Linked DNA regions of Streptomyces sp. 2114.4. The protein of the gene in region 1 interacts with the protein of each later gene in a pairwise test. Links are inferred from orthologs where the notes say so. Each region holds a gene or a part of one and is shown on either strand. Other genes may lie near its edges.

Evidence for each region.
Region 2: the proteins of CFW40_RS05210 (region 1) and grpE interact in binary tests that used the Escherichia coli proteins (3 or more experiments, as listed by UniProt). The link is inferred for Streptomyces sp. 2114.4 from one-to-one orthologs.

What each region holds. Positions count from the first base shown.
Region 1 is NZ_FYEY01000001.1:1,206,917-1,221,824, forward strand. Bases 7,447-10,345 are described here. They hold CFW40_RS05210 (Nramp family divalent metal transporter), read left to right. Parts: upstream 7,447-8,214; coding sequence 8,215-9,477; downstream 9,478-10,345. Other genes in these bases: CFW40_RS05205 (VOC family protein), read left to right, coding at 7,447-8,055; CFW40_RS05215 (branched-chain amino acid transporter permease), read right to left, coding at 9,547-9,885; CFW40_RS05220 (AzlC family ABC transporter permease), read right to left, coding at 9,878-10,345. In the rest of the region: CFW40_RS05180 (4-hydroxyphenylacetate 3-hydroxylase family protein), read right to left, coding at 1-1,368; CFW40_RS05185 (FAD/NAD(P)-binding protein), read right to left, coding at 1,390-2,937; CFW40_RS05190 (aldehyde dehydrogenase), read left to right, coding at 3,624-5,081; CFW40_RS05195 (2-keto-4-pentenoate hydratase), read left to right, coding at 5,121-5,906; CFW40_RS37820 (2-keto-4-pentenoate hydratase), read left to right, coding at 5,966-6,766; CFW40_RS37825 (2-hydroxymuconate tautomerase), read left to right, coding at 6,769-6,978; more of CFW40_RS05205, read left to right, coding at 7,048-7,446; more of CFW40_RS05220, read right to left, coding at 10,346-10,618; CFW40_RS05225 (aminoglycoside 3'-phosphotransferase), read left to right, coding at 10,837-11,640; CFW40_RS37830 (hypothetical protein), read left to right, coding at 11,788-12,015; CFW40_RS05235 (glyoxalase superfamily protein), read left to right, coding at 12,282-12,614; CFW40_RS05250 (DedA family protein), read right to left, coding at 13,794-14,276; CFW40_RS05255 (ArsC/Spx/MgsR family protein), read right to left, coding at 14,842-14,908. UniProt on the Escherichia coli protein: H(+)-stimulated, divalent metal cation uptake system. Involved in manganese and iron uptake. Can also transport cadmium, cobalt, zinc and to a lesser extent nickel and copper. Involved in response to reactive oxygen.
Region 2 is NZ_FYEY01000001.1:581,669-596,677, forward strand. What follows is about bases 3,878-6,877. They hold grpE (nucleotide exchange factor GrpE), read left to right. Parts: upstream 3,878-5,053; coding sequence 5,054-5,701; downstream 5,702-6,877. Other genes in these bases: dnaK (molecular chaperone DnaK), read left to right, coding at 3,878-5,057; CFW40_RS02435 (gas vesicle protein), read left to right, coding at 6,172-6,513; CFW40_RS02440 (gas vesicle structural protein GvpA), read left to right, coding at 6,590-6,877. Also shown: CFW40_RS02415 (cytochrome P450), read left to right, coding at 143-1,351; CFW40_RS02420 (type III polyketide synthase), read left to right, coding at 1,633-2,697; more of dnaK, read left to right, coding at 3,156-3,877; more of CFW40_RS02440, read left to right, coding at 6,878-7,042; CFW40_RS02445 (GvpL/GvpF family gas vesicle protein), read left to right, coding at 7,045-7,758; CFW40_RS02450 (gas vesicle protein GvpG), read left to right, coding at 7,779-8,036; CFW40_RS02455 (hypothetical protein), read left to right, coding at 8,067-8,717; CFW40_RS02460 (SRPBCC family protein), read left to right, coding at 8,710-9,954; CFW40_RS02465 (gas vesicle protein), read left to right, coding at 10,003-10,434; CFW40_RS02470 (GvpL/GvpF family gas vesicle protein), read left to right, coding at 10,584-11,381; CFW40_RS02475 (gas vesicle protein), read left to right, coding at 11,426-11,635; CFW40_RS02480 (gas vesicle protein K), read left to right, coding at 11,771-12,187; CFW40_RS02485 (hydrophobic protein), read left to right, coding at 12,401-12,571; CFW40_RS02490 (cholesterol oxidase substrate-binding domain-containing protein), read left to right, coding at 12,831-14,534; CFW40_RS02495 (CapA family protein), read right to left, coding at 14,607-15,009. UniProt on the Escherichia coli protein: Participates actively in the response to hyperosmotic and heat shock by preventing the aggregation of stress-denatured proteins, in association with DnaK and GrpE. It is the nucleotide exchange factor for DnaK and may function as a thermosensor.

The DNA.
Region 1 (14,908 bases):
ACGCCCGCCGAACTCGGTGCCGACGGCGTCCCAGAGCAGCTTCAGCAGCTTGACCCGGTCGATCGCCTCGATCCCCTTGGAGCCCCGGAGGTACTTGTCCAGGTAAGGGCGCACCTCGGGGTTCTTCCAGTCGCTCGCGTGCGAGTTGAGGTAGATGAGCCCGCTGCCGAGCGTCTGCTGCAGGATCTCCTTGATGCGTGGGTAGCCGATGCCCATGAAGGTCCGGTAGGCCATGCCGTAGCGCACGTTCGGCTGGACGGCACCGCCCACCCAGGAGACCGGCGACTTGGCCATCGCGTCGGACAGGCCCCAGAAAAGATCACGCCAGTTCAGGATCTCGCCGATCTGCGCCTGCACCCCGCGAAAGCCGGAGGTGCCGGTCATCTCCACCGCCTTCATCGCGCACCCGGCGATGAAGTCGAGCTTCACCGCGAGGCGGGTGCACCCGTGGAAGGTGAAGCGGTCGACGAAGCCCGAGCCGTTCGCGAAGGAGTTCGCCGCCTCCGCGTCGTACATGAACACGTTCTCCCAGGGAATGAGCACGCGGTCCATGACCATGATGGCGTCGTTCTCGTCCAGTCGGCTGGACAGCGGGTAGTCGAACGGGCTCCCCATGACCGTGGCCATCATTTCGTAGGAGGCACGGCAGAACAGCTTCAGCCCCGGTGCGTCCATCGGCACCGTGAACACCACGCCGAACCGCTTGTCGCGCACCGGAAGGCCGTAGTGGGCGACGAAGTTGTGGTTGGTCAGCGCGGAGCCGGTGGCGACCACCTTGGCACCGGAGACGATGAGGCCGGCGTCGGTCTCCTCCTCGACGTGGACGCAGACGTCCGCCGTCTCGTCGGCGGGCCGGTCCCGGTCGATCGGCGGGTGCACCAGCGCGTGGCTGAAGTACAGCACCCGTTCCTGGGCCTGCTTGTACCAGCGCAGCGCGTTGTCCTTGAACGGCCCGTAGAAGTCCGAGTGGGCTCCCAGGGTGCCGAGGAAGGAGGCCTTGTAGTCCGGCGTACGGCCCATCCACCCGTAGACCATCCGCTGCCAGGCGACGATCGCGTCACGGGAGGCGATCAAGTCGTCCGCGGAGCGCGCGGTCTTGAAGAAGGGGTGGGTGAACCCGCCGTTCCCGGTCTCGGTCGGTACCCGGAGCACCCCTTCGGCCTCCGGCGCGTGCAGCGCGTCGTAGAGCCTGGCGATGGAGCGTGTGCTGTTGCGGAAGCCGGGGTGGGTGGTGACGTCCTCGACGCGCTCGCCGTAGATATAGATCTCCCGGCCGTCGCGCAGCGAGTCCAGGTACTCGTGGCCCGTCATGGGGCGGACGTCGTTACGCGCGCCGGCCAGTTCCGGCAGCGGGACCGTTGAGGTCATGGGATTCCTCCAGGCGAGTGGTCAGGTGTTCTGCAGTACGTCGGCCCCGCACAGGGAGGACGTTCTTCCCCTGACGTCCGCATGGATGGCGTCGGCGATGTCGTAGGCGCGGTCGACGATCGAGGGAAGACCGAAGGTGAAGAAGAGGCTGCCCGAGGCGAGATCGCCGAGCGCGTACAGCCGGGGGTCGGCCGTGCCGTCCACCACGAGCCGGCTGGTGGGCCGGTCCACCGTCACCCCGCCGCGCGGATGCCGCTGGGCGAGGCCGGCCGCGGTCAGCGAAGCGATCAGGTTCTCGGCCTTGAGCGGCAGGCTGCCGGAGGACGGGCTCACCGCGTTGACCAGGCGGTCGGCGCGGTAGGCCGGCTGCTCCTCGTCCGTGTGCAAGGTGAAGGCTCCGCCGCCCGACGGCTCGATGTGCCGGATACCGGAGACGATCTCCAGCTGCCCGGCATCGATCAGGTCCAGGACCCTGGCCGCCGCGGTCGGCGGCATGGGGCAGCACAGGCTCATCACCGAGCGGTAGTGCGTGCGCAGCAGCTCGGTCTTCTCGTGCTCGGGCAGCAGCGGCCAGATGTCCGGCCCGGTGGCCGGCACGGCATGCTGGAGGATGCGCAACCCGCGGCGCGGGGAGTGCACTTCGGCCAGGTGCCGGCGCAGGCGCCGCACGGGGTCCTCTTCGGTGAGCGCAGCTATCTCCTCGGTCACCGAGTCGAAGTCCTCGCCGGCCGCGCTGAACTCCGTACGCATCACGCCGACCAGCTCATCGACCGTCAGCATCTCGCCGCGTGCCGCCGCGCCACGGAACCTCTCGGCCGTGAAGTGCTGCAGGGTGTACGGGAGCGGACTCTGGCGTACCAGGGGGAGCGCGCCGCTGCGCGAGAGCAGCAGGATCCGGCCGCGGTGGCCGCCGCCGGCGAGCGAGAGGACCACGTCGATGCCGGTCAGACCGCTGCCGATCACGCCGACGGTGTCGTCGGGGCCGATGTCCGTGAGGGTGCGCGACAGCGGGTAGGGGTCGGCGATGAAGCCTTCGGTGCCGGTCAGCGCGTACGGGTCGCCGGGCTGCCCGCGACCCACGCATAACACGGTGTAGTCGACGACGGCCTGCCGGCCGCTCCGCGTGCGCAGGGCCACTTGCCCGTCGTCAGGAGTCGCGGCCGACACCGCCTCCCGGACGATGTCGATGCGCCACCCGCGCTCACGCAGCTGCGCCAGCGCCGCCTGTGCCGCATCCTCCAGATATTGGCCGTACAGCGCGCGAGGTACGAAACGCATCCGGTTCAGCGGGTCCACGAAGTCCGGACCGGAGCCGGTGGCGGCGTCCCGGTCGGCGAGCCATCGCGGGAAGTGGCCGCTGTCGCCGAAGCGTACGGACATTCCGTCGGGTGCGATGTTCACCCGGACCGTCTCCACATCCGGCTGGTACGGCCGGCCGCGCCATAAATGTGGGGACGGCTCGAAGACCGTGATGCCGCCCGGTGGTGTGTGGGTCTGAGCGAGCGCGTCGAGCAGGCAGACCGCGGATGCCCCGCCCCCGACTACGCCTATCTCGACGCTACGGCTCATGGCACTCGAGCCCATGATTGACATGTCCCCCTAAAGCTTTAGAGCACAGTCCGACAGCCTGCGTGGACAGCGTGATCTGACCGGTAATAGGGAAGATAATTTCTGCGCCGAGGCGGACGGCAAGGCAATCCACGACCGCTCCGGCCGAACAGATTCAAGGGGTTACTGCATACGATGGAAGCATGCACGGGAAACTGGGTCGCTGCAATCGAGCAGCATCAACCCCCGTCGATACCAGTGCCCATGAAGTTACCTGTGGGCAAGGGGGCAGTCAACAAGATTTTTTCGGCGGTACCCGGTTTGAGCCAGCTCTATGGCCGATTACGGAAGCGGAACTCCCTCACTCAATTATTACCGGAGACCCGTGGAGCACTAAGGGTAGTCGACCGGTTACCGAAGAGGATCTTGACTCTCCCGGTTCTCGCCCTGGAGGATGTAGCGGCACTTGCAAGAAGGCGTTTTCCGAAAATCCTTCATGAGGTTGCGGGGTGGGGGGCCTATCTGTCGAAGCCGTGAGTGAATCCGGCTCGACGAGCAACCGTGACAAGCAACCATGACAAGCAACTAACTCATCACTTACGCCCACCGCCGCGCTGCTTCCTGTCAGCGCGGCGGTCGGAGCGTGATGTTTTTCGCTGCGCTGAGGAGGGCAATCTCCAGTGTCATTAGGTGCCGGGGCGGGAGCGGTGACAGAGATTCGGGACATCTGCCACCTGATCGGCGGTCAGTCCGTCGCATCCGCAGACGGAAAGACGTTTGAGACCAGAGATCCGCACGACAATTCGGTGATAGGCACTGTGGCCAGAGGGGCCGCGGTGGATGGTGAGCGTGCGGTTGCGGCGGCACGGAAGGCATTCGACGAGGGCCCGTGGCCCAGAATGACCCCCACGGAACGCCGCAAGATCCTTCACGATGTGGCCGACGCCGTGGACGCGCATCGTGAAGAGCTGGCGATGCTGGAGACCGTGGACAGCGGAAAGATCATCCGGCAGGCGCTGCACGGGGAGATGCCCCGGGTCGCCCAGAATTTGCGGTTCTTCGCTGATTACGCGGCGATGGCGACCGACGAGGCCTATCCCAACGGCCCGGTACTCGGCTACTCCCTGCGGCCGCCGGCGGGCGTCGTCTCGGCGATCAGTCCATGGAACGCGCCGCTCATGCTCGCCACGTGGAAGGCCGCGCCCGCCCTCGCCTTCGGCAACACCGTGGTGCTCAAGCCCGCCCCGCAGACCCCGCTGACGGCGGCCCGGTTCGGTCAACTCGCCACTGCCGCGGGGCTGCCGGAGGGCGTGCTCAATATCGTGCACGGCTTCGGCGCCGATGAGGTGGCCGGCCCGCTGACCAGCGATCCGCGCGTGGACCGCATCACCTTCACGGGCTCCAGCGCCACCGGAGCCCGGATCATGGCCGCCGCGGCACCTCACCTGACCCCCGTCTCCGCCGAACTGGGCGGCAAGTCGGCGAACATCGTCTTCGACGACGCCGACCTGGACGTGGCGGTACCCGAGTCGATCAAGGCGATCTTCGGCGGCAACGGCCAGGTCTGTTTCTCCGGGTCACGGCTGTTCGTACAGCGCGGGATTCTGCCGGCCTTCCTGGAGCGCTTCACCGAAGAGGCGGCCAAAATCGTCGTCGGTGACCCCAAGCGTCACGAGACATTCATGGGCCCGCTGATCGAGCAACGGCATCTGGACAAGGTGCAGGGCTATGTCGACCTGGCACAAAAAGAAGGCGGCACGGTCCTCACCGGCGGATCACCCGTGACGACCGGTGAACTGTCCAGTGGCTTCTACTACGCGCCGACAGTCATCACCGGGCTGACCAACGACACCCGGACGGCGCAGGAAGAGATTTTCGGCCCGGTGGAGACGGTCATCCCGTTCGACACCGAACAAGAAGCACTGCGACTGGCCAACTCCAGCCCGTACGGACTGGCCGGGATTCTGTTCACCACCAACCTCGACCGCGCTCACCGGATGGCGGCCCACTGGAAAGCCGGGACGGTATGGGTGAACTGTTATTTCGAGCGTGATCTCCGTATGCCGTTCGGCGGCGAAGGCATCAGCGGGGTCGGCAGAGAAGGCGGGCCGCATTCGCGTGAATTCTTCACCGAACCGCGTGCCGTGGTCCTGCGCATTCGCTGACACCCGGGAATGACGATCGCCTCCTTGGAAAGAGTCCCCATGACATCAGATGCCTTGCAGGACATCGCCGCGGATCTGTACGGCGCCCACCGGAGCGGGAAGGCAGTTCCCTCGGCGGTGCGCAACGGTTCCCTTTCCTCCCGGTCCGATGCTTACGAAATCCAGTGGGCGCAGCTGCGGCAGCGGGTTTTGGACCGTGACCCGCTGCGCGGATTCAAAGCCGGCCTGACGTCCGTGCCCGCACAACGGGACATGGACACCTCGGAACCGGTTCTGGGCCATCTCACCGACAGCATGTTCCCTCCCGGCCACGAGCCCCTGGGCGGCGGGGAATTCCTCCGCCCCCGCATCGAGCCGGCGCTGGCCTTCGTGCTGGGTGGGCCGCTGGGCGGTCCCCGGGTCACCGCGACCGACGCCCTCCGCGCGGTGGACTGTGTGCTGCCCGCCCTGGAGATCACCGACTCCAGGTACGAGGACGGGCCGGCATCCGTCCTCGACCTGGTCGCCGACAACGCCGGCTGCCGGAGCGTCGTGCTGGGCGGCACCCCGGCAGCCCTCTCGGACGTCGACCTGCGGTTGTCCGGCTGTGTGCTGCACCGCAAGGGAGAGGTGGCCGCCACCGGCGCGGGCGGCATGGCGCTCGGCTCGCCCGTCAACGCCCTGGTGTGGGTGGCGAATGCCGTGCGCCAGGAAGAGTTCGCCCTCGACGCCGGTCATGTGGTGCTCGTCCCCTGCCTCACCCCGGCCGTCGCCTTCGAGCCCGGCGACACCGTGAGCGCGAGCATCGCCGGCGTCGGCACCGTGACCGCCGTGCGCGCACGCTGAGCCGGCCGCCCCACCCGCTGTCCGCCCTACCGTCCGTACCGAAGGAGGCGGCCTCTTTCATGGCCGAGCCACTGGAAATCCGCTCCGGCGACGCCCGGCGCGCGGCCGAGGTCCTGCTCGACGCCGAGCGCTCGGTCACCGCTCGCGGACCGATCACCGCGCACTGGCCGGATCTTGACCTGCCGGGCGCGTACACGGTGCAGCGCGAGGCGCTGCACCAGCGGCTGCAGCGAGGCGAGACGCTGATCGGCGTCAAGCTCGGCCTCACCTCGCGCGCCAAGCAGATCAGGATGGGGATCGACGCACCGTCGCTGGCATGGCTGACCGACGCCATGGTGCTGCCGGCCGGCGTCCCCCTGCCCCGGCAGCGGCTGATCCACCCGCGGGCCGAGCCGGAGATCGTCTTCGTGATGCGGGAGCGGCTGGCGGGCCCCGGCATCACCGCGGCGGTCGCCCTTGGTGCCGTGGACCGCGTCTACGGCGGCATCGAGATCATCGACAGCCGTTACCAGGACTTCAAGTTCACCCTGGCGGACGCGGTGGCGGACAACAGCTCCTCCGGGCTGTTCGTGCTCGGTCCCCTCGGACGCTCCCCCGAGGGCATGGACCTCGCACACGAAGCGTGCCTGCTGGAGGTCGACGGCCAGGTGGTCGACTCCGCCACCGGCGCGGCGGTGCAGGGACACCCGGCGGAGGCACTTGCCCTCGCCGCCAACGCCCTCGGCGAGCGGGGACTGGCCATCGACGCCGGCGCGATCGTCCTCACCGGCGGCATGACCGACGCGGTCCACGTCCAGCCGGGCGCGAGCGTCGCCGCGCACTTCTCCACTCTCGGCACCATCACCGTCGCAGGAGGCTGAGTATGCCGTTCATCGACGTGACCCTGGGATCCGGACGGTCACCGGAGCAGGTCCGCGCACTGATCCATGAACTGACACAAGCCGCGCACCGCGCTGTGGGTGCCCCGCTGGCGAACATCCGGGTGGTCATCCGGGAGGTCGATCCGGCGCACTGGGCAGCCGGTGACGTCACGACCGAGGAACGCAACGCCCGGAAGAAGGACGCCGGCTGAGTCTGCCGGCCCCGGCGGCCCCGTCAGCTGAAAAGTTCCGCTCCCGCTGTCCGAGAAAGGCACCGAAGCATGAGCGAAGAGATGTACCGCCACGAGATCGCCCACTTGGCGCGGGTGGAATTACACACACCGGACCCGGACGGCACGCTCTGGTTCTTCAAGGACCTGCTGGGCATGTACGAGACGAGGCGCGAGGGGCAGTCCGTCTACCTGCGGGGCTATGAGGACCCGTACCAGTGGAGCCTGAAGATCACCGAGGGGCCGGAGCCCCGGATGGACCACGCCGCGCTGCGGACCTCGTCGCCGGAGGCCCTGGAGCGCCGCGTCAAGTCGATGCGGGACGCGAACCAGGACGGCAAATGGACCGAGGACGAGTTCGGTTACGGCAAGACCTACGAGTTCCACACGCCCGACGGCCATAACATGTCCCTGCTGTGGGAGGCCGAGAAGTACAAGTCCCCGCCGGAGCTGCGGAGCAAGATCCTCAGCCGGCCGTCGAAGAAGCCGCTGCAGGGCCTGCCGGTCAAGCGGATCGACCACCTCAACCTGCTGGCCAGCGACGTCACACCGGTCAAGCAGTCCTTCGAGCGCCACCTCGGTCTGCGGACCAATGAGCGGGTGGTCGACGGCAGTGTCGAGACCGGTGTGTGGATGAGCAGCAGCCTCCTCAGCCATGACGTCGCCGTCATGCGGGACGCGCGGGGAGCCCGCGGCCGGCTGCACCACGTCGCCTTCTACTACGGAGTGCAGCAGCACACCATCGACGCGGCCGAGATGTTCCGGGACTACGACATCACCATCGAGGCGGGCCCGGACCGGCACGGCATCACCCAGAGCTCCTTCCTGTACGTCTTCGAGCCCGGCGGCAACCGGATCGAGCTGTTCGGCGACCCGGGAATCCTGATCCTCGAACCGGACTTCGAGACCCGTACCTGGACGATGGATCAGATCGACACGGGGACGGCGATCGGCGGCACGAACCTGCCGCAGGAGACCTACTTCACCTACGGCACCCCGCCCGTCGGCCCGGATCCGGATGCGGACGCGGACGCAGCCTCGGACTCTCCCCGGCGGTAACGCCCCGCCACGCGGCGCCGCCCCGGTGCCAGGCGCACGGCAGGCCTGGTCCGGGGCGGCGCCGCCGTGCCTTCAGGGGATGCCACGGGGGCGGTCTCGCAGTGCCCGCAGGAGCTTGAGTCATACGGACCGAGCACACACCGTGAGGGGACAGCCCAGATGACCACAGCCGAGATGACCACGGCCTCGGTGGAGCAGCGCGCCCACAGCGAGGTGAAGCGAACCCGACGTGCCTTCTACGGGCCCGCGTTCGTCGCCGCGGTGGCGTACGTCGACCCCGGTAACTTCGCGACGAACTTCCAGGCGGGCGCCAAATTCGGCTATCTGCTGGTGTGGGTCCTGGTGGTCGCGAATGCCGTCGCCATGTTCATCCAGTACCTCTCCTCGAAGATCGGCCTGGCGACCGGGACGGACCTGTCGACCCTGTGCCGCCGCAGCCTGCCGCGCCCGGTGTCACGGATCCTGTGGGTGCAGGCCGAACTGGTCGTCATCGCCACGGACCTGGCGGAATTCGTCGGCGCCGCCATCGGCCTCAACCTGCTCTTCGGGGTGCGGCTCTTCCCCGCGGGCGTCGCCACCGCGGTGATCAGCTTTGCGGTGCTCGCCCTCCAGCGCCGCGGCTACCGTCCCTTCGAGGTCGCCATCACCTTCCTGCTCTCGCTGATCGGTTTCGGCTTCCTCTACCAGCTGTTCGCGCTGGGCGGCCAGTCGCCGGCGGGCATCGCGGCGGGCATGGTGCCCCGTCTCGCGGGCACCGCATCCCTCACCCTGGCGGTCGGCATCATCGGCGCCACGGTCATGCCGCACGTCATCTATCTGCACTCCGCCATCACCGCACAGCGGCTCTCGCCGCGCACCCCCCACGCCAAGCGGGTCGCCCTGCGCAGCCTGCGGATCGACTGTGTCTCGGGCCTCGGTCTGGCGGGACTGATCAACCTGGCGATGTTCTGTGTCGCCGTCGCCCTGTTCCACCGGCGCGGCGGTGACTACAGCGGAAGCCTGCAGGCAGCTCACCACTCCCTCGGCCAGACCGTCAGCGGTATGGCCGCGCTGGCCTTCGCGGTGGCCCTGCTCGCCTCCGGGCTCTCCTCCTCCGGCGTGGGCACCTACGCCGGGCAGGTCGTCATGCAGGGATTCCTCCGCCGCCGGATTCCGTTGCTGCTGCGCCGCGGTATCACCATGGCGCCGGCCCTGATCGCCCTGGCGGCCGGGTTCTCACCGGACTCCGTGCTCGTCATCTCCCAGGTGGTGCTCTCCTTCGGCATCCCGTTCGCCCTCGTTCCCCTGGTGATGTTCACACGGAGCCGCGAGCTGATGGGGGACTACGTCAACAGGCCGCTCACCACCGGGATCGGAGCGGTCCTGGCTTTCGTCCTGTCCGGCCTCAACCTCTACCTGCTCGGCCAGATCCTCCTCGGCTGACTCCCGATGACTCCCGGCGGGCGGGAGGGCCCGCGGACCCGGCACCCGGGAGTTGCGGCAACGGGTCCGTCAGCCCTGTGCCGTCGGGAGGAAGTGCAGGAGCAGCACATACGCCGCGGTGCCCGCGAAGATGCTCAGCAGCACATTGCGCCGCCACAGGTACAGTCCGGCCGTCACGGCGATGCCCGTTGCTTCGGTCAGTCCGTAGGGGCTGGTGGTGACGTCGACACCGCGCAGCAGGTAGATGACCAGGATCACCATGATTCCGGCCGGCATGTGCTGGGACAGGAAGGCGGTCACGTGTGACGAGCGCAGCCGCCCGAGGAAGGCGAAGGGGACGGCCCGCAGGGCGAAGGTGATGGCCGCGACGATCACCAGCGCCGAGACGATGTATCCGGTGCTAGGCATTGGTGTGCTCCTGGGGCCGGGTGAAGCGGTAGCGCACGAGCAGCGCGAGTACGTAGAGAGTCATCGCCACCACGAGCATCTGGCCGGGCGCCACCAGCTGGGCGAAGAGGCCGCATCCCGCGGCCAGAAGCGGAGCGGGCAGGTCCCGTCCCGAGCGGCACGCCTCGATCGCCAGCACGGTGAACAACGAGGTCAACGTGAAGTCCAGCCCGTCGATCGTGGGCAGAGCCCGACCGGTCAGCGCCCCGACCAGCCCGCCCCCGACCCAGTAGGACTGCAGCGACACCTGAGTCGCGATGATCCGCAGGCTGCTGAAGGAGTCGGCCGGCCGCGTCGCGGTGAGCGCATAGGCCTCGTCGATCAGGGCGAACACCGCGTAGGTCTTGGCGACTTTGCCCCGGACACGGTGCAGCGGGAACGACAGGCTGTAGAAGACATGCCGGAAATTGACCAGCAGCGTGGTCAAGGCGATCGAGACCAGCGGACTCGCGGCCATCAGCATGCCGACCAGCAGGAACTCCAGCGAGCCGGCGTAAATCAACCCGCTGAACAGGGGCGTCCACCACCAGGCGAGCCCCGACTGCACGACCAGCAGCCCAAAGGTGATCCCTAAGGAGAACATCCCCACGCCGACCGGCAGGGTCTCCGCCAGCGCCTGACGGATGTCGGACGCTCTCTTCCTGTCCTGCGGCGGAGCAGGCTCGCCGCGTGCCGTACGCATGTGTGATGACATGGACGCAACTTTAGTAGGTCCATGTCCCCTTACTGCGCAGGTCGTTGAGCTGATCCAGGACGAGGAAAGGCGGGCCGGCGTCGCCGGTGTCGGCCGCATGACGCGCCGGTGTCCCCTACGGGGCCGGCACGAGACCGGAGTCTGACCCGTACCTGCGACCGAGCGAAGCGTCCCGAAAGGGCTGGCTGACCACCGGCCGCTCCGGCGAGAATGACCGGATGATCGCCACCCCGCCCACCGGCCCTGTCACGCCTCCACGCGTCGTGACCGAGCTCGCGGCGGGGCGGCCGGCACGGGCCGTGTGGAAGAACGAACTCGGCGGGCTGACCTTTCAAGTCGGCCTGGGCGACACACGGCAGTTCGTGAAGTGGACACCGGCCGGCAGCGGCATCGACCTTGCGGCCGAGGTGGCACGCCTGCGGTGGGCAGCGAGGTTCATCGTGGTGCCGCGGGTACTCGGTGAGGGCTCTGACCGAACCGGGTCCTGGATCGTCACCCATGGCTTGCCCGGACGCATGGCGGTGGACGACCGGTGGAAGCGCGACCCCGGCACCGCGGTGCGCGCGATCGGCTCCGGGCTGCGCGCCCTTCATGACGCGCTGCCCGTCGCGAACTGCCCGTTCGACTGGTCCGCGGAAGCGCGCCTGGAGGCCGTTCGGTCACGAGCGGCGGCGGGCCGGATCGATCCGGCGGACTGGCCTGAAGACCTTCAGCACTTCGGAACGGTCGAGCGCGCGCTCGGCGTGCTCACCGACATCCCGCCGGTCGACCGGCTCGTCGTCTGCCATGGCGACGCCTGCGCTCCCAACACGCTGGTCGGCGACGACGGCACCTGTACCGGACACGTCGACCTCGGCACGCTCGGTGTCGCGGACCGCTGGGCCGACCTCGCCATCGCCACGTGGAGCACGCAGTGGAACTACGGTCCGGGATGGGAAGAGCCGCTGCTCAAAGCCTACGGCGTCGAGCCGGACCCGGAACGGACCAGGTATTACCGGCTGTTGTGGGAACTGTCGGACTGAGCAGGGCAACAACGCCGCGGTGACGTGGTGCGGGCCGCTCTCCCGTTTCCCGTGCGCACGTCACAGTTGCGTAATACAGCGATCCGGGCATCAACGCATGGGCACTGACGGCATCTCACGTCGCAGCAACGACATGAGGAGTGCACGATGATCCGTAAGCGCTTACACCTGATCGCCGCGCCGGTCGCGGCCGTCGCCCTGTCCTTGACTGTTGCCGGTTACCAGGCCAATGCGGCCACCGCGCCGGAGCGGTCCGGCACCTACGACGTCGAGCCGACGGGCAGCCGAAGCTCAGTGAACGAAGAGCGCAGCGAAGACCAGGGCGACAGGGATGCCCAGGATTCCGGCAGCCATGAGCCAGCCGACGACCTGTGACGAATTACGGGCCACCTTGCGGCAGAGCCACACAGCGGGTCCGAGGTAAACGACGAGGAAAAAGACGACGAGGAAATCGACTCCTGTGCCCATGCCAATCCCTACTCTCTCCTGCGCCGCCTACGCACGCCGTCATTGCACCCTGATGCGAAGGGCTGCACGCCTCGGGGCCGCTCCGACGCATGCGGGCAGCCCCGAGACGTGGATCTCACACCTAGTGCCGCATCAGGCAACGTTCACCCTGGGCGGTCCGCGACGATGACTCCATGGACGAAGAAGTCATTCCCATTCTTCGCGTCGAGCACGCTGCGGCGGCGGTCGCTTGGTACGAGCGGCTGGGCTTCGCCAAGCAGTGGGAACACCGCTTCGAGCCGGGACTTCCCGCGTTCGTCGAGGTCGCCCGGGGCGGGGTGCGGCTGTTCTTGTCGGAGCACGAGGGCGACGCCCGTCCCGACACGTTGGTCTACCTCCGCATTCGTGATGTCGAGGCCATCGCCTCCGAGTTCGGTGTGCAGGTGAAGGATGCTCCGTGGGCGCGTGAGATTGAGCTGCGTGACCCTGACGGCAACCGGCTGCGGATCGGCACGCCGGCGGAATGACCACCGCCGGCAGCGCGCGGCAGGGAAGCTGTGCTGGTGGCTGAGCGAGTACGCGTCCGCGAGACCGATGACGACGCGGGGCAGCGTCTGCTGCGGATCATCCGCCGGGGCAGCGGGTCGGTGGTGACCTGGCGGCGGGCGCAGATGGTGCTGCTGTCCGCGCAGGGCATGCCCGTGCCGAAGATCGCCGAAGTGACGTTCACCAGCGCGGACGGGTCCGAGATGTGATCCACAACTTCAACGCCGACGGCTTCGACTCCCTCTGCCCGAAGTGCAAAGGCGGCCGGCCAAGGACCTTCACCTGCCCGAGCGGCGCGAGATCAAGAAGATCGCCAAGTCCAGGCCGGCCGGGCACGGTCTGCCGTTTTCGACCTGGAGCCTGGCCAAGCCGGCAGACTTCCTGGCGGCCGAGGGGTGGTCGACGACATCAGCCACGAGGGCCTTCGGGTCCTGCTCCGGGAGGAGGCGTTTCGTTTCCACGCATGAAGACCTGGAAGACGTCCCGCGCCCCTGCCTATGCCGCCAAGAAGGCCCGGGTCGAGCACCTCTACGCGATCGCCGACGGCGAGGTCATACCCGAGGAAGGCGAGCCCGAAGTCGTCTTGTGCCTGGACGACTTCGGCCCGCTCAGCCTCCAGCCCCACCCGGCCGGCAGTGGGCCGAGCGCGGCGGACGGCACAAGGATCCCGACGGCGAGCCCCGGCCCCGACGGCGGGCGACTTACACCCGCCCGCACGGGGTCAGGCCCCGCTCGTCGGCCTCGCTCTCCTGGCCGCCGACTTCCGCGCGGTGTGCGCGGCAGCCGCGGCCATCTTCGCCGTGCTCACCCTGTTGCAGTGGCGCGCTCTGCCCGCCGGACGCGGCGACTCCGCAGAGAAGGGGGGTCCTCGGGCGGCCGGAGTGCCGGCCCAATGGCGCACGGTCGTGTCCCACCACCCCTTCCTCCTTTTCGCGGCACTGGCCCGGAGCGGACGCCTGGCCGCGAGGCAGCCGTCAGTCGTCATCACCGTCTGAGCACGCGTCCCCAGGTGTTCCTGTCCATCAGCGGCAGGGAAGTCATCGAGGCCACCGTCGGGGTGTTCGCGCTCAGGGGTTTCTCGCTCAGGGGTTTCTCGCTCAGTGGATTCTCGCTCAGTGGATTCCCCACTCGGCGAGTACCCGGTGCTGCGTCGGCGCGTCTCAGGATTCGTCTGCCGCGGCATTGCGAGGGGCCGCAGCCGCTTTTCTGCCCCGGTACACCACCACGCCGCATACCCCGAGGAGAAAGGCGGCGACCGCGGCCACGCCGATCGCCGTCTGCCCGGCAGAAAGCCTTGCCAGCAGTTCCAGCGCGCCGATCCCGGCCGTCGCGTAGACCAGCGCCCAGCCCGCTCCGCCCACGAACAGGGCCGGGAGGTAGCGCGACAGGGGCATACGCATACTCCCCGCGAGGAAGTTGGCAGCGGTCTGGAACCCGACGGTCAGGAAGGAGACGGCCACCACCGGTGCGCCCCACCGCTGGATCGCCCGTTCGGCGCGCCGGAACCTGGCCGTGGAGATCCGCTCCGCGAGCCTGCCGCGCCTGGCACCGGCCCCGGCGAGCCGGCCAACGGCGAAGGTCCCTCCGGCGCGCAGCAGGACGATGGCGTAGAGACCGGCGGCTGTGAGCGCGACCCTATCCACGACATCTCGCCCGCCAAGCCGGGCCCTCGCCGTGGGTTGCTTCTCCCGTCACCCGATGTCGCGATTCCCACCCCGGCGGGCTTGCAAAGGGCACGAGGCCGGTCTCATACCTCACCTGCATCTGCTGGTCCGTCCCTGCATGCATGTCGAAGCGGCACTGGTTCCCCGGCACGACGCAGAGCGTCCCTGCGTCCAGGGGCCTTCCGGGCACGGCCGCTTGTCAGGGGCCACCCGACACACCCAGGTTAGGCGAACTTGTGTGCACCGGGTACCTCGCCGTCCTCCGGCCGATGTGACGGGCACTCCCGCTTTGCCAAGAACAGTCGTCGCCCGAGCCGCACCACCACTATGGTCCGGCGCATGCGGGGTCGGTCTCGCAGAGGGACTACCTGGCGCCCGATCTTTCGGCGGTCCTGACCGGCCCGTGCGAGGGTGAACTGCCCACGGTGCTCGGCAGGCGCAGCTGACATCCTCGTGCCGTGATTCCGCCCGCAACGCCCCGTCGCGCACGGACGAGGCCACAGCCGCGACGCCGTGGCCTCGTCAGGAGCGGTTCCGGCGGCCACTACGGCAAGACGGAGCGCACCGACTCCGGTGACCGGCCCACCACCGCAGTGCCGTCGTCGGCCGTG
Region 2 (15,009 bases), 630 kb from region 1 along the record:
GCCTTGCCCGCGCAGGATGGAAAAGCCGCCCCCGCATCTCCGATTTTCGCTGACCGGGATGAATCGGCGTCTTTCTGGCCGGCGGCCCGATACGACCGCAGCCGGTGGATTCACTCGTCCCTTCTCACGTCGGGAGCTCACCATGGAACCCGGACCTCACGTCTGGAACTGCCCGTTCGACTATGCGGAGGGCCTGGAATTCGATCCGACGCTCAAGCGCCTGCTGACCGAAGAACCGGTCGCCCGCATCCGGCTGCCCCACGGGGAGGGCGAGGCATGGCTGGTCACGAAGTACGACGACGTACGCACGGTGACGACCGACCGGCGCTTCAGCCGGAGCGCCGTCATCGGCCGGGACTTTCCCCGTATGACGCCCGAGCCGATCGTCCAGGACGAGGCGATCAACGTGATGGACCCGCCCGCCAGCAGCCGCTTGCGGAGCCTGGTCTCCAAGGCGTTCGCCCCGCGTCATGTGGAGCGCATGCGGGCCCGCACCCAGCATGTCGTGGACGAGCTGCTGGAGCGGATGGCCGCGCAGGGTCCGCCCGCCGACCTGATGGAGAGCCTGGCGAACCCGCTGCCCCTGACGACGATCTGCGAGGTCCTCGACATCCCCGAGCGCGACCAGGCGCAGCTGCGCGCACACGCCCGGACCATGATGAACGTGACCGTCGAGAACCGGGAGCGCGCCGTCCGGGCCAAGGCCGACATGCGGGCCTACTTCGAGACGCTGACCGCGAAGCGGCGTCAGCACCCGGGAGAAGACCTGATCAGCGCCCTGGCCACGGCTCGTGACGGGGATGAGATCCTCAATGACCAGGAACTGACCGTGATGGCCATGGTCCTGCTCATCACCGGCCAGGACACCACCACCTACGAGATCGGCAACCTCGCCTACACGCTGCTCACCCGGCCCAGGGAGCTCGCGATGCTGCGCTCCCGTCCCGAGATGCTTCCGCAGGCGCTCGACGAAATGCTGCGGTTCATCCCCTTCCGCAAGGGCGTCGGCATCCCCCGCGTCGCCACGGAGGACGTGGAGTTGAGCGGTGTGACGATCCGGGCCGGGGACATCGTGCACGTCTCCTATCTGACGGCCAACCGGGACAGCCGGAAGTTCGACCGGCCCGACGAACTGGACCTGGAACGCGAGGGCCGCACCGCCCACATGACGTTCGGCTGGGGCGGACACCACTGCCTGGGTGCCCCGCTCGCGGTCACGGAGCTCGAGGTCGCCCTCAAAACCCTCCTGGACCGCTTCCCGGAACTCCGGCTGGCAAAGCCGGCCGGGGAAGTCCGCTGGAACACCACCTCGATCTGGCGCTATCCGCTGGAGCTGCCGGTCACTTGGTAACGGTGGGCCACGGCCGCAAAATGCAGATTCCACCCGCCTGGCGTACGGTTACTACTCGGAAAGATCAATCCACCAGCACGGGGAGAGTTCATTCTTCGACGGCTGGCCCGCCCGATTCCCTTCCGGGGTCGTCCTTTTCGAACCGCCGGATCCGCACCTGGTTCCTTCGCCCGCTCTGAATGGGCGAGTTACCGCGACGGATACCACCGGCCGAAATAAAAACGACTCGAATTCAGCGCAGGGAATCCCTGAGGGGCCACAGTCTGCAAGGAGTGCATCTCATGGCGGTTCTGTGCAAACCAGCAATCGCGGTCCCTGAATACGTCATCACCCAAGACGACACCCTCGAACTCGCGCAACGGCTGCACAAGGACCACACGCAGCTGAGGCTGATCCTGCGGCTGATCGAGAACACCGGCGTCCTCAAGCGGCATCTGATCCAGCCGATCGACAAGGTGCTCAAGCATCCGGGGCTCGATGCCCGTAGCGCGGTCTACGAAGAGGAGTCCAAGGCCCGCGTGCCCGCCGTGGTCCGCAAGGCACTCGACCAGGCCGAGCTGGAGCCGCAGGAGATCGACCTCATCGTCTACGTCTCCTGCACCGGCTTCATGATGCCGTCCCTGACCGCCTGGCTCATCAACACCCTGGGCTTCCGGTCGGAGACCCGGCAGATGCCGATAGCCCAACTCGGCTGCGCGGCAGGGGGCGCGGCGGTCAACCGGGCGCATGACTTCTGCACGGCGTACCCCGACGCCAACGTGCTCATCGTCGCGTGTGAGTTCTGCTCGCTGTGCTACCAGCCCACGGATTTGGGTGTGGGGTCGCTGCTGTCGAACGGGCTTTTCGGTGACGCGGTCGCCTCCGCCGTGGTCCGCGGCAGCGGCGGCACCGGGGTCCGGCTGGAGCGCAACAGCTCGTACCTGATCCCGAACACCGAGGACTGGATCTCCTACGCGGTCCGGTCCACCGGCTTCCACTTCCAGTTGGACAAGCGCGTACCCGGGACCATGGAACCGCTCGCCCCCGCCCTGCGCGCCGTCGCCGAGCAGCACCAATGGGACGCGGGCGACCTGGACTTCTACATCGTCCACGCGGGCGGTCCGCGCATCCTGGACGACCTGTGCCGCTTCCTCGAGGTTCCTCCGGAGGCGTTCCGCTTCAGCCGCGCGACGCTGACCGAATACGGCAACATCGCCAGCGCGGTGGTACTCGACGCCCTGGCGCGCATGTTCGACGAAGCGTCGGCGCTCGACGGCCACCGCGGCCTGCTGGCCGGCTTCGGCCCCGGTATCACCGCCGAGATGGCCCTGGGCACCTGGTCCTCCGCCCCTGCGCCCGCGGCATGACCCGACCGCTCGGTGCGCCCGGCAGGTGAGCTGCCGGGCGCACCGGGCGGAGCGCGGATCCATTTCCACCGTCCGCCGCCGGTGTCCGTCATGACCGCCTTCCCTCCGTCCGGCCGGGCCTCTCCGGACGGTCTGGCACGCCCCGGCCGACCGCCGTCACCGGATCGAGCGCCACCCGACTGCGGCAGCCAGCGGGAGCACGGCGGTAATTCGCGCATACCGTGTATATGCCTTGAAAAGGAATATCTTGACATATACGCCTACGCGTTTTATGCACGATTCATACGGACGACGAGGTACTGGCCGCCTCCATATCAGCAGGTGAGAGGGCGTGCCGGGGAAGCCGCTGGGCGACCTGGGCGTTCCGGTCCGGCGTCCGCCAGGGGCCTGCGGGCGTCGGGCCCCGGTGCCGGGCGGTCGCCGGCTCCGGGAGTCGGCCGCAAGACGAGGAGAAGACCATGGCACGTGCAGTGGGTATTGACCTTGGTACGACGAACTCGGTGGTCAGCGTGCTGGAAGCCGGTGAGCCCATCGTGATCACCAACGCCGAGGGGGCCCGGACCACCCCGTCGGTGGTCGGGTTCGCCAAGGGCGGCGAGGTGCTGGTGGGCGAGATCGCCAAGCGGCAGGCCGTGACCAATGTCGACCGCACCGCGCGGTCGGTCAAGCGCCACATGGGCGAGGCGCAGTGGCGTTTCCCGGAGAGCGGCGACATCGACGGCAAGCGGTACACCGCGCAGGAGATCTCCGCGCGGGTGCTGCAGAAGCTCAAGCGCGATGCCGAGGAATACCTGGGCGAGGACGTGACGGATGCGGTGGTCACCGTTCCGGCGTATTTCAATGACGCCCAGCGCACCGCTACCAAGGAGGCCGGCGAGATCGCGGGCCTGAAGGTGCTGCGGATCGTCAATGAGCCGACCGCCGCGGCGCTGGCCTACGGCCTCGACAAGGAGAACGACCAGACCATTCTGGTCTTCGACCTCGGTGGCGGCACCTTCGACGTCTCGCTCCTGGACATCGGCGACGGCGTCGTCGAGGTGAAGGCCACCAACGGCGACACCCACCTGGGCGGCGACGACTGGGACCAGCGGATCGTCGATCACCTCACCAAGCAGTTCAAGAACGCCTACGGCATCGACCTGTCCCAGGACAAGATGGCCACCCAGCGACTGCGGGAGGCCGCCGAGAAGGCCAAGATCGAGCTGTCCGCGGCGACCGAGACCACGATCAATCTGCCGTATCTGAGCGCGTCGGCCGACGGGCCCCTGCACCTGGACGAAAAGCTCACCCGCTCGCAGTTCGAGCAGCTCACCGCCGATCTCCTCGAACGCTGCAAGACCCCGTTCCACAATGCGGTGCGGGACGCCGGGATCAAGGTCTCCGACATCAATCATGTGATCCTGGTCGGCGGCTCGACCCGTATGCCCGCGGTGACCGAACTGGTCAAGGAGCTGACCGGGAAGGACCCGCACAAGGGCGTCAACCCGGACGAGGTCGTCGCCGTCGGCGCCGCCCTGCAGGCCGGTGTCCTCAAGGGTGAGGTCAAGGACGTCCTCCTGCTGGACGTCACCCCGCTGTCCCTGGGCATCGAGACCAAGGGCGGCATCATGACCAAGCTCCTCGAACGCAACACCACGATCCCGACCAAGCGGTCCGAGATCTTCACGACGGCCGAGGACAACCAGCCGTCGGTGCAGATCCAGGTCTACCAGGGCGAACGCGAGATCGCGGCGTACAACAAGAAGCTCGGGATGTTCCAGCTCACCGGCCTGCCCCCGGCGCCCCGCGGGGTCCCGCAGATCGAGGTCTCCTTCGACATCGACGCCAACGGCATCATGCACGTCACGGCCAAGGACCTGGGAACCGGCAAGGAGCAGAAGATGACCGTCACCGGCGGCTCCTCGCTGCCGAAGGACGACATCGACCGGATGGTCCGCGACGCCGAGCACCACGCCGAGGAGGACCGCCGCCGCCGGGAGACCGCGGAGACGCGCAACCAGGCCGAGCAACTGGTCTACCAGACCGAGAAGTTCCTCAAGGACAACGAGGAGAAGGTCCCCGGCGAGGTGAAGACCGAGGTCGAGACCGCGATCGGTGAGGTGAAGGAGAAGCTGAAGGCCGACGCGTCCGCCGACGGTGACCACACCGCGGAGCTGCGTACCGCCTCCGAAAAGCTCGCGACCGCCTCCCAGAAGCTGGGCCAGGCCATGTACGCCGAGGCTCAGTCGCAGGCTCAGGCCCAGGGCTCCGCGCAGGGTTCCGAGGGGGCAGGCGGATCGGGCGCGGCCACCGGCGAGCAGGACGATGTCGTCGATGCGGAGATCGTCGATGACGACAAGCAGGAGGGAAGCGCACGATGAACCGTCCGACCCACGTCCGTGACCTCCCTCAGCCGCCGCTGGCTCTCGTGGGGCACCGACAGGAGGAAACCCCCGGACCGGTCCCGCCCCGCACCACCCAGGCCGGGCAGCAGCCCGCTCAGGACACGGACAGGCCGCCCGGGGACCGCCGGGACCCCGGTCGGCCGTCCCGCCAGGACGGGGCCGCCGCGCGGCCGGCGTCGCAGGACGCGGCGCTGCGCGCCGAGCTCCAGGAGCGTACGGCCGATCTGCAGCGGCTGAAGGCCGAGTACGACAACTACCGCAAGCGGGTCCACCGCGACCGCCTGGCGGTCGGTGAGATCGCCGTGGCCAATGTGCTCAGCCGGCTGCTGCCCGTGCTCGACGCCCTTGCCGAGGCCGGGGAGCAGGGCGAGGTGACCGGTGGTTTCCAGCGCATCGCCGAGGCGCTGGAAACCGAACTGGGGGCGCTGGGCCTCCAGCCCTTCGGTATGGCGGGCACCCCCTTCGACCCGCTGATCCACGAGGCTGTCACCTACACCCCTGATGACCGGCTGGAAGAGTCCGTCTGCACCGCGGTCCTCCGCCAGGGCTACCGGGTGGGCGACCGCCTGTTGCGTCCCGCGCAGGTGACCGTGGCCGGCAAGCCGCCCGCCGGGGCGTAGCACTCTCCGGGCCGGACCACCAGGCCGGACCACCGGACCGGCCCACGGGACGGGACCGGACCCGCTCACCGGCCCTTCCGTCGTGACGCCACGACGGAAGGGCCGGTTTCCGTCATGCCGTGGCACGGTCCGTGCCGGGCACCCGCGCCCCTTTTCCTTCCGCATCGGTTCCGCACCGTGGAATTCACGTGGTGAGCCGCCCCGCTCCCCTTTTCCCTCGCAGGCCAGAGCGGGTGACAGGAACGGGCACCAGGAACCGGATCAGGCATCAGGAAGTTCCGGTCCGGTCGCGTCGGGGTCCGTGGAGTGATCGACGAGTTGACCGACGGGTCATGCCTTCGCCGGGACGGAATTCCGCCCTCTGTGGGCGGCTGCGCATATGTGCGAGTCACGGGGGCACGCGGTCCTCCATCGCCACAGACATCCACCGTACTTCGACAAAAACCCTACGACGCACGACAGGCGGGATCATGGCGACCGAGGAAAACACGGACCGCAAAGAAACGGGCCGCAAGGAAACGGACCGCAAGGAAGAAGCACACCACGGCGGACCTGACCGGATCGCCGCCCCCACAGCAATGCGCCACGCTGCGGGGCAACTTGCCCAGATGCTGCAATGCGAGCCCGCCTCGGTGTCGGCGCTCAAGGCCACCGATGACGGCTGGTCGGCGGATGTGGAAGTGGTGGAGATCGAAAGGGTTCCGGACACCGCGAGCGTCATGGCTTCCTACCGCGTTCATCTCGACGCACAGGGCCAACTCCTGGGATACGAGCGCACTCGCCGCTATGGGCGCGGCCAGATCGACCGATGATGCGGCCACCGCTCGGCCCGGCCACGACGTGACGGCCCCATGACCCACTCCAGTCAACTGGAAGGGACGATCGACCGTGACAGCCATTCAGCAATCCCACGCACCGACCAGCAGCGGCGGCAGCGGTTCGGGAAATCTCTACGACGTCCTTGAGCTGATTCTCGACCGGGGACTTGTGATTGACGCCTTTGTGCGGGTCTCCCTCGTCGGCATCGAAATTCTCAAGATTGACGTACGCGTCGTCGTCGCAAGCGTGGACACGTATCTGCGCTTTGCCGAGGCGTGCAACCGTCTGGACCTGGAATCGGGCCGCAAGGCACCGAGCCAGCTCACCGACCTGGTCGGTGAGGCAACCGAGAGCGGCGCCAAAGGAAAGTCGAAGGGCGCACTGACCGGCGCCGTTGAGGCATTCACCGAGTCCCTGCACAAGGGCCAGGAGGGATCCGAGGAGGAGGCCGCGGAAGAGCGTCCGGCGCGTAAATCCACCGGCTCCACCAGCCGTCGCACGGCCCGCCGTCGGGAGGACTGACCATGGCGACCTACCTCTACGCCGTCACCGGCGCGGAGCACCCCCTGCAGCTGTCCGGCGTCACCGGTGTCGGTGACCCGGCGGCACAGCTGCGCACCGTCAAGACGAAGGATCTGTGCGCGGTGGTCAGCGACGCACCGGACGGGCTGCGGGCCAAGCGCCGCGATGTGGCGGCCCACCAGAGCGTCCAGGAACGGCTGCTTGCCGATGGTGCCGTCCTCCCGATGCGCTTCGGGCTGGTCGGCCCCGACGACGCGCAGGTGATCTCCGCCCTGGAGGAACACCGCGACACCTACACCCAGCGCCTCAAGGAGATCGACGGCTGCCGCGAGTACCACCTCAAGGTCGCACGCGACGAGGACGACCTGCTGCGGGAGATAGTGCGGGAGTCCGCCGAGGTGCAGCAGCTCAACGACCGTACCCGGCAGAATCCGGACGCCTACGACGCCAAGGTGGCCCTGGGCGAGCTGATTTCGCAGGAGGTCGAGGCCCGCCACGACCGCGCCCGTACGGACATCGTGGCCCGGCTCGCTCCGGCTGCGGTGCGCACCGCGAACGTCGAACCGACGAAGCGCCACTTCCTCAATGTGTCGTTCCTCGTCGAACAGGAGAAGGCAGCGGCGTTCTCCGAGGCGGTCCACACGGAAGCCGGACAGCGCGGAGACGCCTACGCCTTCAGTCTGCACGGCCCGCTGCCGCCGTACAGCTTCGTCTGACGGGCGGGCGGAGATCCGTCATGGGCCTCATCACGCAGATCCTGACGCTGCCGGCCGCCCCGGTGCGGGGCACGGTCTGGGTCCTGGACCAAGTGCTGCTCACCGCGGAGCGCGAGTACTACGACCCGGAGCCGGTACGGGAGGAACTGGCCGTGCTGGAGCAGCAGTTGCTGGACGGAAGCATCACGAGCGAGGAGTTCGACTCCCGCGAGGACGAGCTCTTGGACCGGCTGGAGTGGCTGGAGGCCAACCAGCAACGACTACGTACCGACTCCTGATCACGGGGAGAACGAGGTGTACGAGAGATGATGAGCAACGCCAAGATAGGTGTGGCCCTCGTAGGGGGCTACCTGCTGGGGCGCACGAAGAAAGCCAAGATGGCCATCGGCCTGGGCATGTTCCTGGCCGGCAGAAAACTGAATCTGGACCCGCGCCAACTGGGCGCCTTGGTGGCCAACTCGCCGGTCCTCGGTCCCCTCAACGACCAGGTGCGCAAGGAACTGGTGGACGCCACGAAGTCAGCCGCCGGCGCCGCGCTCAACCAGCGGATGAACGGTCTAGCCGACTCCCTGCACGAGCGGACCCTGGCCCTCAACGAGGGCGGGGCGGACGGTACCGGGCGCGCGGCGGACGAGGCGGATCCGGAGCCCGAAGACGAGCCGCGGGACGAGCCGCGGGACGAGGCACGGAAGCCGGCCGCGAAGTCGGCCAAGAAGACGGCCACCACATCGGCCACGAAATCGGCATCGGCCGGGAAGCCGACCGCCACCGACCGTTCCTCCAAGGCACGGCGCTCGGCGTCGGGCGCGGCCAAGACTTCGTCAAAGGCCGCATCCTCCCGCGGACGCACCTCCACCGCCCCGGGGCGGAAGGCCGCCTCCGGTGCCCGTAACAAGGCCTCGAACAAGGCTTCCGGCGCGGCGCGCACGGCTGCCGGCCGTGGGGGCAGCAATGGCTGAGTCGACCTTCAGCAAGATCAAGGACGAGGTGACCAAGAGCCCGGCGGCCGACCAGCTCAAGGAGGAGCTGCAGCACTACCTCCAGGCACGGGCGGAACACGCCGTCACCAGCCTCGGCCACAAGCTGGGCGAGAGCGTCGGCAAGCTCGCCGAACCCGGCCAGGGCGCCGGTGGTCTGGTGAGCGGTCTGGCGAAGGGCGGCAAGGCTCTCGGCGAGGGCAAGCCGCCGCAGCAGGCAGCGCTGACCGCGGGCGCCTCGCACCTCAAGGACACCGTCAAGGACAAGGTGAAGAGCCTGTTCGGCAAGGGCCGCAAGGGCGGTGGCGGCAAGTCCAAGAGCGTGACGATCGTCGAGGACATCGATGTGGGTGTTCCCGTACGCGAGGCGTATGACCAATGGACGCAGTTCCAGGAGTTCAGCACCTTCGCCAAGGGCGTCGTCAGTGTCGACAAAGCCGATGACACCAGCAGCAACTGGAAGGTGAAGGTCGCCAAGTCGACCCGCAGTTGGCGGGCCAATGTCACCCAGCAGGTGCCCGACGAGCGGATCAGCTGGACCACCGAAGGCGCGAAGGGCACGGTCAAGGGTGTGGTGACGTTCCACCGCCTCACCGACAACCTGACCCGGGTGCTGCTGGTTCTCGAATACTTTCCCAAGGGGCTGTTCGAGAAGACCGGCAATATCTGGCGCGCCCAGGGCCGCCGGGCCCGGCTGGACCTCAAGCTCTACCGCAAATTCATCATGCTGCGCGGCGAGGCCACGGACGGCTGGCGCGGTGAGATCCAGGACGGCGAGGTCGTGGTCGAGCACGATGACGCCGTCGCGGCGGAGGAGGACCGGGAGGACACCGAACGCGGCTCCGACGAGGTGCGGCCCGGAGACGACGAGGCCGACGAGTCCGACGAGGCCGATGAGACCGATGCCGACGCTGAGGACGAAGACGAGGAAGAGGACGAGGAAGACGAGGACGAGGAAGACGAGGGCGAGGGAGACCCGGAGGACGCCTGGGACGCCGAGGAGGAGGGCGTGGACGACCCCGACGGTCTCGCGGAGGAAGCCGAAGGCGAAGTCGGCGACGAAGACGACGAAGACGACCTCGAAGAGCCCGTAGACGAGCACGATCACCGCGGGGAACCCCTCCACGAGGACGACGCCCCGGCGGACGATCGGGAACCGTACGACGAGGACGAGCCGTCGGCACCCCGCCGGGGCCGCCGTGCCGCCGTTGCCCGCTGACCCGTCCCGACCGCGACCACGACCGCGACCGCACAGACGAGGCTGATCATGTCCGATTCACTGGCCGGCCGTATGGGGCCTTCCTCCGGGCCGTCCCCGTACGGCCGGCAGGGGTCGTCCGCCAACCTGGCCGACATCCTGGAGCGCGTCCTCGACAAGGGCGTCGTCATCGCGGGCGACATCCAGATCAACCTGCTCGACATCGAGCTGCTGACCATCAAGCTCCGGCTGCTGGTCGCTTCCGTCGACAAGGCCAAGGAAATGGGCATCGACTGGTGGGAACACGACCCCTCCCTGTCGTCCCGCGCCCGCGCACCGCAGCAGGTTCCCGAGGGGCGCCCGCCGGCCGTCGCCGGTGACTCGCTGGCCGAGGAGAACCAGCAACTGCGCGCCGAACTCGCCGAACTGCGCGCGGCCGTCGGCTCCTCCGGGGGCCAGGTCCCCGGCGCGCACCAGGCAGACCGCAAGGAGGAGCAGTGAACCACCCCACGCAAGGAGCCGAGGAGACCGCCGCCTCGCCACTCCCTCACGAGCGGCCCACTGATCGGCCGGCTTATCGGCCTGCCGATCAGCCCGCCGATCAACCCACCGACCGGCCCGCTGATCAGCAAGAATCCGACCGCTCCCGGATGTCGTACGTCTACGCCATCGGCCGCGTCGGCACCGCCCTCGAAGTCTCGGCTCCTGGGCTGACCGGACTGCGGGACGGCCCCCTGCGAACGGTCACCGCCGGCCGCCTGACCGCCCTCGTCTCCTCCGTCCCGGCCGACGCCTTCAGCACGGAGGGCATGAAGGCGCAGCTGGAGGACCTGACGCAGCTGGAGAGGATCGCGCGGACACACCACGCCGTCGTCGAGGCCGCCTGGGCCGGCACCATGGTGCTGCCCATGCGCCTGGCCACGGTGTATCTGGACGATGCCAGGGTGCGGGCGATGCTGGACGAGCGCGGCGCCGAGTTCGACGCGCTGCTCGCCCGCCTCGAAGGCCATGCAGAGGTGGGGGTGAAGGTGTACGCGGACGCACGCGCAGCGGCCGCGGCCAAAGCTCCCGCGCCGCCCGACAGCATGGCCCCCGCTGCGTCCGCGGTCAGCCCCGGCCGGGCGTATTTGCAGCAGCGGCGGGCCCAGCAGCGCACGCATCGTGATGCCTACCGCGCGGCGGGAGCCGTCGCCGCCGACGTGCGGGTCCGGGTGGCCGACATGGCTCGGGACATGGTCGCGCACCGGCCGCAGCAGGGTGAACTGGCGGCCGGTGCGGGCGAGAACATCGCCAACGAGGCCTACCTGGTCCCCACGGACCGCATCGGGGAATTCCACCGGGCTTTGAAGGGTCTGGCCGATGGCGTCCCCGGCGTACGCGTCGAGATCACCGGTCCGTGGGCCCCGTACTCCTTCGCGACACCGCCCGCGGAAAGCGCACATCCATGAAGGGAACCGACCTTCATGAAGCCGCATTCACCGATGCCTCGCACATGACTTCCTCCCATGTGACGGACCACTCCGAGGAGGAATCTCTTGCCGGGCGGCAGATCGCTCTGATCGATCTCCTGGACCGTCTCCTGAACGGCGGTGCGGTCCTTACCGGAGATGTGGTGCTGTCCATTGCCGATGTGGATCTGGTCCATGTCAGCCTGCGAGCGGTGATTCGTTCGATCACGCCCGACAGTCCGGCACCGTGGTGAAGATCCGCGGCGCCGAAGACCCTACGAAGAAGACTCCAAGATGAAGACTCCATGAACCCGCTTGCCAGGCCCATCAGTTCGGCTCCCGCACCGCCCCCAGGAGAAATTGCCATGTGACGGAGGGATACGTACACCATGACGGATGAACCGGTTGATCCGGCCACGCCCGTGAAGCCCGCCTTCGCGGAGGTGGCGCAGGCGGCGGCACGGGCGTTCGACCTGGTGCCGGCCGGGCCCGGGGAGCACCGCCAGGGGCAGGACAGCGGCATCGCCCAGCGGCTGAAGACCGACCCGGAGACGGTCGAACGGGACCTCATCAAATTGGTGCTGACCATCGTGGAGCTCTTGCGGCAGCTCATGGAACGCACCGCACTTCACCGTGTCGACCAAGGCGATCTGAGCGAGGAGCAGGAAGAGAAAGTCGGGATGACGCTCATGATTCTCCAGGACCGTATGACGGAACTCTGTGCGCGCTACGGCCTGACGATGGCCGACCTCAATCTCGACCTCGGCCCCCTGGGGTCTCTGCTGCCTCCTCACGACGCCGCCTGATGTCACCTGATGCCGCCCGGCGTAGCCTGAACGATTTCGTCGACATCACCGAATCCCTGAGTCCGCCTGCTCTCACACGTATCACGCCATGTTTCCACGCGCTGTGAGCGGCAAGACGGGAGGAAAGGGCCGCAGAGCGCACCAGATTTCCTCTCGTTCCCGTGGTTTCTCCCTCAGCGCTCTCGCGGCTTACCGAAACGGAGGTGCAGGGAAATGGTTCCGCTGCTTCTGGTTCTGCTGCTCGCATTGCTTCTCTTCGGCGCGGGATTCGCGTTGAAGGCACTGTGGATCGTCGCCGTGGTCGTGCTGGCGTTCTGGCTGCTCGGGTTCCTGATGCGGTCGGCCGACGCCGGTGGCCGGCGCGGCCGCTGGTACCGCTGGTAGAACGGGGGAGCCGGCACCGCCGGCAGACCCGGGCCCCACGCCCCCAACATCCCTCCCCGGCGGGCCGATCCCCTTCGGCCCGCCGGGGAACGGTATTTCCTGACGGCCTTTGCAATTGCCTGACGACCATTGCAACTGATGGCCCGTCACCTTACTCTTCCGGCACATCCCCACCGCACCGGGGCGCTCGTACGGTCTCACCCCTACGATCCGTGCGCGGTGCAGCGGGGCCGGCGCGCCGCGCGCCGGAGGGACAGCCATGTCCGACGACAGCGCTCGAAGAGCTTCCTTCACCCGCCGCAGGCTGCTGACCGGGGCCGCCGCCGCGGGACTGGCCGCGGCAACCGGGCTGCAGCCCGCTCACCGCATCCCCATGGGCAGCGCCGCGACCACCCTCGCCCCTCCGCCCGACTTTCCAGCGGACATCCCGCTCTCCCAGCAGGCCTTCCGGAACTGGTCGCTGGAGATCGTCGTCGAGGGCGTATGGACGGCCTCCGCCCGCACCCCCGACGACGTGGTCACCCTCGCCAACTGGGCGCATCAGCACGGCTACCGGCTACGGGCCCGCGGCAAGGGCCACACCTGGTCGCCGCTGGTGGTACCCGCCGGGGCCGACACCAACCGGACGGTCATCGTCGACACCACCTCCCACCTCACCGCGGTCAGCGTGCGCGGCGGCGGCCCGGGCAGCGTCACCGCGCAGACGGGGGCGACGCTCGACACCATCCTCGCCCGCCTGGAGGAGGCGGGGCTCGGCCTCGCCACCACCACCGCGCCCGGCGACCTCACCATCGGCGGGGTGCTCGCCATCGGCGGCCACGGCACGGGGCTGCCCACCGCCACCGAACAGCCACCCGCCGGCTCCGGCTTCGGCACGCTGAGCTCCCTGGTCACCTCCCTCACCGCTGTGGTGTGGAGCGCGGCGGAGGGCCGCTATGTGCTCAAGACCTTCACCCGCTCCGACCCCGACATCCGCGCCTTCCTCGTCCATCTGGGCCGCGCCTTCCTCACCGAGGTGACGATGACCGCGGCGGCCAACACGCGGCTGCGCTGCCAGAACTGGTTCGATGTGAACGTGGGCACGGTCTTCGGCCCGCCCGGTACGGGCGGCCGCACCCTCGGCTCCTACCTGGACCGCACCGGGCGCATCGAGGCGATCTGGTTCCCGTTCACCGATGTGCCGTGGCTGAAGGTGTGGAGCCTGGCGCCGGGCAAGCCGCTGCTCGCCAAGCAGATCGACGCCCCGTACGCCTACACCTTCGCCAACCGTGTCACCGAGGAGATGTCGGGGCTGCTCGGGGAGATCGCCGCGGGCGGGGGCGACAAGACGCCTGCCTTCACCAAGCTCGCCATGTCCATCGTCGGATCGGGGCTGATCGTCACCGGTACCTGGGACGTCTGGGGCTGGTCGAAGAACAGCCTGCTCTACGTCGAACCGACCACGCTGCGGATCGTCGAAGCGGGGTGGGCGGTGCTGACCTCCCGGGCGAATGTGCAGCGGGTGGTGGGGGACTTCTACGCCCGCTACCAGAGCGTGCTGACCGCCCATCAAAACCGCGGTTCCTACCCGGTCAACGGTCCGATCGAACTGCGCATCACCGGTACGGACCCCCTGGACGGTCCTCTTCTGTCCCCGGCACGGGCGCGCGCCGGCCATCCCGAGTGGGACACCGTGGTGTGGCTCGACTTCGCCACCTATCCCGGCACGCCCGGCGCCGGGCCCTTCTTCCACGAGCTGGAGCAGTGGATCTGGCAGACCTACACCGGTTCGTATGCGTCCGTACGTCCCGAGTGGTCCAAGGGCTGGGCCTATACGGACAGCGGGCCGTGGACGGACCCCGCCACACTGGGCGGCACCGTGCCGGCCGCGTTCGAGGACTGGCGCACCGCCCGGGACATCCTCAACTCCTACGACCCGGCACGGGTGTTCTCGAACACCTTCCTCGACACGCTGCTGCCCTGAGCGGCCCCTGCCCCCTGCGCGTCACGCCACCTCGCGCCCCGCGCCCGTCCGGCTCCGTCGGCCACCCTGGGCCTATGGCCGAGGACGGCCGGCGGAGCCACGGCCGCTCCCCTGTGCGGGACGGAGCGTGAGCGTGCCCTCGGGGGCGGAGGCGACGCAGGGGTGGAAGCCGGAACTGATCCGGTCGAGCAGCTGACGCAGCCACCGGGTGTCCTGGTGCGAGGCGTGCCGCAGCCGCATGCGCCAGGCCTGCAGCGGGGTGATCCGCACGTCGTGGAGTCCGCCGGTGTCCGGGTCCACCGAGACGAGGTAGAGCAGCCGCAGGTCGTCCCGGTACTGCTCGTAGCCGGTGATGCCCTCGTAGTCATCGATGAAGTCGCCGCACCCGTGGATCACCAGCTTCCCCCGGTACACGTCCAGGGCGCGGGGGTGGTGCGAGGAGTGACCGTGGACGAGATCCACGCCGCCGTCGATC